DNA from 2 places in the Pseudonocardia sp. CA-107938 genome. Region 1 is predicted to be linked to the other one. Evidence: riboswitches for the same ligand, from Rfam matches in the RefSeq annotation. Region 1 holds a riboswitch; the other holds the start of a gene.
The links. Region 1 has a riboswitch for thiamine pyrophosphate ahead of thiO (glycine oxidase ThiO). Riboswitches for the same ligand answer to the same signal wherever they lie in the genome.
Positions count from the first base shown of each region.

Region 2: it holds a riboswitch for thiamine pyrophosphate, as region 1 does, so the genes downstream of both, ACQEVB_RS25280 (ABC transporter substrate-binding protein) here and thiO (glycine oxidase ThiO) in region 1, are expected to answer to the same signal.

Region 1 is NZ_JBNJNA010000001.1:1,064,081-1,066,531, reverse strand. Features, by position in the region: gene ACQEVB_RS05235 (glycosyltransferase family 39 protein) at 1-373, shown strand, start outside; gene thiE (thiamine phosphate synthase) at 572-1,240, opposite strand; TPP riboswitch at 1,265-1,373, shown strand; gene thiO (glycine oxidase ThiO) at 1,367-2,451, shown strand, end outside.
Region 2 is NZ_JBNJNA010000001.1:5,104,040-5,106,490, reverse strand. Features, by position in the region: gene ACQEVB_RS25285 (ABC transporter permease) at 1-319, opposite strand, end outside; gene ACQEVB_RS25280 (ABC transporter substrate-binding protein) at 316-1,335, opposite strand; TPP riboswitch at 1,329-1,442, opposite strand; partial or broken gene ACQEVB_RS25275 (IS256 family transposase) at 1,910-2,451, shown strand, end outside.

The DNA of each region.
Region 1 (2,451 bases):
CCCGATCCTGTCCGACCCGCCCGGCTGGCCGTCCTACGTCGCGCAGATCGCGGCCGCCCGCCCCGGCGCGCCCGTCCTCACGGCCAACTACGGGGAGGCGGCGGCCATGGAACTCGCCGGCGTCCGCGCCTACAGCGGCCACAACGCGTACGGCACGTGGGGGCCGCCGCCCGCCGACACCACCGAGATCGTCACCGTCGGGCTGCCGGAACCGGTGCTCGCCAGGACCTTCGCGCAGTGCACGCCGGTCGCCGTCCTCAGCAACCCGTACGGCATCGCGGACGAGGAGGCCGGCAACACCGTCCAGGTGTGCAGCGGCCCGCGCGCCTCCTGGACGGCCCTCTGGCCCACCCTGGTCCACGCCACCAACTGACCGCGAGTCGTGGTTCTGGCGTCGGCGAGTCGTGGTTCTCGTGACGCCGAGATGCGGTTCTCGTGACGGCGCGGGGGTACCAAGATCCGCAACTCGGCGGCCTCGTTCCCGCGACTCGCGGGCACCGAAACCGCGACTCGCGGACACCGAAACCGCGACTCGCGGACACCGAAACCACGACTCGCGGAGGGCTCGGTGTCAGCTCGGGAGGGCGGCGCGGAGGGACTGCGCCGCGGCCTTCGGGTCCTCGGCCTCCGTGATCGCGCGGACGACGACGATCCGGTCGGCGCCGGCGGCCAGCACCTCGGGCAGCCGCTGCTCGTCGATGCCGCCGATGGCGAACCAGGGGCGGGCGGGGGCGCGTCCGGCCACGGTGCGCACCAGGTCGAGCCCGGGCGCGGGGCGGCCAGGCTTGGTCGGAGTCGGCCAGCACGGGCCGACGCAGAAGTAGTCCACCCCCACCTCGACGGCGGCAGCGGCCGTCTCGTCCGCGGAGTGCGCCGAGCGCCCGACGACGACGTCGTCACCGACGATCCGCCGAGCTGTCCCGACGGGGAGGTCGTCCTGCCCGAGGTGCAGCACGTCGGCGCGGGCGGCGAGCGCCACGTCGGCCCGGTCGTTGACGGCGAGCAGCGCGCCGTGCCGGGCGCACGCCTCGGCGAGCACCTCCAGCGCGGCCAGCTCGTGGCGCGCCTCCAGCGGGCCGTCGGCGCCCTTGTCGCGCAGCTGCACGATGTCGACGCCGCCGGCGAGGGCGGCGTCGGCGAACTCGGCGAGATCGCCGCGGTCGCGGCGGGCGTCGGTGCAGAGGTAGAGGCGGGCGGCGGCGAGGCGCTCGCGGCGGGCAGCGGCGTCGAATCCGGGCACGACGGGGGAGCGTACGCTCGACGGCAGGTGACGCACGGGAGCCCGCCGCGTGGGCTGAGAGGGGACTCGATCGGTCCCGACCGTCGAACCTGATCCGGGTCATGCCGGCGCAGGGAGCGGATGGGGATGAGCATCGAGTTGATCGTCGTCGGGGCCGGCGTGATCGGCCTGACGTGCGCGTGGCGCGCCGCGAGCGCCGGGCACGACGTCGTCGTGCTGGATCCGGCGCCCGGTTCAGGTGCGTCGTGGGTGGCCGGCGGCATGCTCGCCCCGGTCACGGAGGCGTGGCCCGGCGAGGAGACGCTGCTGGAACTGGGTCTGGCCGCCGTCGCGGCCTGGCCGGCCTTCGCGGAAGAGCTCGGCGCGGCGGCGGGCCGTCCGGCGGGGTTGCGCACCGAGGGCACGGTGGTCGTCGCGACGGGTTCGGGGGACCGCGCCGAGCTGGACGGCCTGGCCGATCACCTCGCCCGCCTGGGGCGGGCCGTCGATCGGCTCTCGGGCCGCGAGCTGCGCCGCCTCGAACCCGGCCTCGGGCCGGACGTCCGCGGTGGTCTCTCGGTGCCGGGCGATCTCGCCGTCGACAACCGGCAGCTGCTGGACGCACTCCAGCACGCGGCCGCCCGGGCGGGCGCGCGGTTCGTCGGCGCCACCGTCCGGGCGGTGCTGGACGACGGCTCGCAGGTCACGGGTCTGCGGACCGACGAAGGCGAGCTGGGTGCCGAACGGGTGCTGGTCTGCGCCGGCGCGCACTCGGCCGGGCTGCACCCGGCGCTCGCCGGGCTCGTCCGCCCCGTGAAGGGCGAGGTCCTGCGGCTCGGCCACCGCGCCGGCGCGCTACCGCCGCCGACGCGCACGGTGCGCGCCCTGGTCGACGGCCGTCCGGTCTACGCGGTGCCCCGCGACGGCGGACTGGTGCTCGGCGCCACCCAGTACGAGACGGGCTTCGACACCGAGGTGACCGTCGGCGGGGTGCGTGACCTGCTCCGCGACGCCGAACGGGTGCTGCCGGGCGTCGCCGAGTACGCGCTGCTGGAGACGGCCGCCGGGCTGCGGCCGGGCAGTCCCGACAACCTGCCGCTCATCGGGCCCGTCGGTCCCGACGGCCTGCTGGTGGCCACGGGCCATCACCGCAACGGCATGCTGCTCGCCCCCGTGACCGCGGACGCGGTGCTCGACCTGCTGGCCGGCGGCTCCGCCCCGGCCCCCACCGA
Region 2 (2,451 bases), 4.0 Mb from region 1:
GCACGAAGTCCGCCGCGATCGCCAGCGCCCAGCCGAGCACCAAAGACACCGCGAACCCGACGACCGTCACCTGAAGCGTCGGCACGGTGTTGGCCCACAGCTGCTCCCGGGCCGCCCAACCCTGCTGCACCACCCGCAGCGGCGACGGCAGCACCTGCGGCCGGATGCCGGACACGTCCACGTAGACCTGCCAGGCCACCAGCAACACGGCGAGCAGCAGCAGTGCCGGCCACACCCGTCGCAGCACCGCGGCGCGGGTCCGGGGCGGGTCGGCCGGCCGCGGTGGCGCCTGCAGCGGGGCCGGCGCGGTGGCGGTCACGGCGTCGCGAGGTAGTCGTCGGTGAACCAGGACGCGAAGTCGGGCTTCGCGGCCAGCGGCTTCCCGTCCGGGCCGGTGAGCACGCCCTGGTCGTACACCCAGCCGGAGTAGCCCGCCCATCGGTCGAGCGTCTGCGTGCCGACGCGGCCGTTCGCGTCCTTCAGGTAGGACGCAGCCAGCGCCTGCTGGCTCTGCCGCACCAGCTCGGCGTTGCTGGCGAGGTCGGGGTTGGCGTCGAGCAGTGCCTGCGCGGCGGCGGCCGGATCGTCGGCGCCGAGCTGGTAGCCGCGCTGGGCGGCTTGCACGAACTTCGCGGCCAGGTCGCGGTGCGCGGCGAGCCACGGCGAGTTCCCGATCACGATGACGCTGTACGCGTCGGGCAGGCCGAAGTCGGTGTAGGCGAACGTGCGGAACGGGTGCCCGGCCAGCTTCGCCTCGATCCCCTCCCAGGCCACGAACGGCTCGGTGAAGTCGGCCTGGCCGGACTGCACGGCCTCGTACGCCGACGAACCCAGCACGACGGTCTGGAACTCGCCCCGCCCGCCGGCGGCCTTGATCACCGACCGCATCTTCGGCGCCTCGCTGGGGCTGCCGAACCCGCCGTAGATCTTGCCGTCCAGGTCGCGCGGGGACGCGATGTCGGTGCGGTCGCCGCGGATGCCGATCGCGCTGCCCCAGTGCTGCAGCACCGCAAGCACCGACGTCGTGTCGGCGCCGGCGGCCTTCGCGAAGGTGAACGAGTCCTGGAAGGAGATCCCGAACTCCGCGGCCCCCGACGACACCAGCGTGTCCGGGGACGTCTGCCCGTACGGGAGGAACTGCACGTCGAGCCCGGCGTCGCGGAACCAGCCGCGCTGCTGGGCCACGTACAGCCCGGTGTGGTTGGTGTTGGGCGTCCAGTCCAGGGCCAGCCGGATCGTCTGCAGCCCCGGCGCGGCCGGCTGGCTAGTGCCGCCGCATGCCGCGAGCAGCAGTGCGGCCACGACGAGCAGGACAGCGGTGCGCATGCGTCTCATCGACGGTTCCTCCCTACGCCGGTGCTAACCGGGTCAGGTACGAACGGTCGGCGGCCGGTCCTGCCGCCATCTCAGCCTCGGAGCGTGAGGTTCCCGCGGGTCCCGACGACCCTACCTCCCGCGTCGCCATCCCGCCCACGGCACGGCATGGCGTACATCACGCGGTCGGCGAGTCCCGCGCTCCGCCGCGCGAGTCCCGCGCTCCGCCGCGCGAGTCCCGCGTTCCGCCGCGCGAGTCCTGCGGCTCGACATGGTGCTGCTCGGTAGGGAACGCCGGTCCGAACGCGCAACTCGCCCGACGAAACCCACGACTCGCCGGACCGAAATCCACGACTCGCGGGCCCGGAACGCGCGACTCGCCCGGCGGAACGCGCAACTCGCCCAGCCGGAACGCGCAACTCGCCCAGCCGGAACGCGCAACTCGCCCAGCCGGAACGCGCGACTCGCCCGGCGGAACGGTCACGTCCACGGAGGTGGTGTACGACTTCGTCGCTGATCAGCGGCGTGGTGTCGGGGTGTGAGACGGCCATCGCGTGATCCTTCGAGTGCTCAGGTTCTCGAGGGAGGAGACGCGATGGCCGCGTTGGACAGTGTGGACGATGTCGCGGGCTGGCTTGATGACCGGCTCGCCGGGGCGGGCCCGGATCTGTTGCGGGCGATGGTCAAGCAGTTCGCTGAGGCGTTGATGGCTGCGGAGGCTGACGCGGTGTGCGGGGCGGGGTATCGCGAACGCAGCGTTGCGCGGGTGAACTCGCGCAACGGGTATCGGCACCGGGACTGGGACACCCGGGCGGGCAGCATCGAGTTGTCGATCCCGAAGTTGCGCTCGGGCAGTTACTTCCCCGACTGGTTGTTGCAGCGGCGTCGCCGCGCCGAGCAGGCGTTGGTGTCGGTGGTGGCCACGTCGTATCTGCTCGGGGTTTCCACCCGGCGGGTGGAGAAGTTGGTCGCTCAGCTGGGGATCGAGGCGTTGTCGAAGTCGCAGGTGTCGGAGATGGCCAAGAGCCTTGATGCCCAGGTCGAGGCGTTCCGGTCCCGGCCACTTGACGCCGGCCCCTACACGTTCTTGTGGCTGGACGCGCTGACTCAGAAGGTGCGCGAAGGCGGGTGCACGGT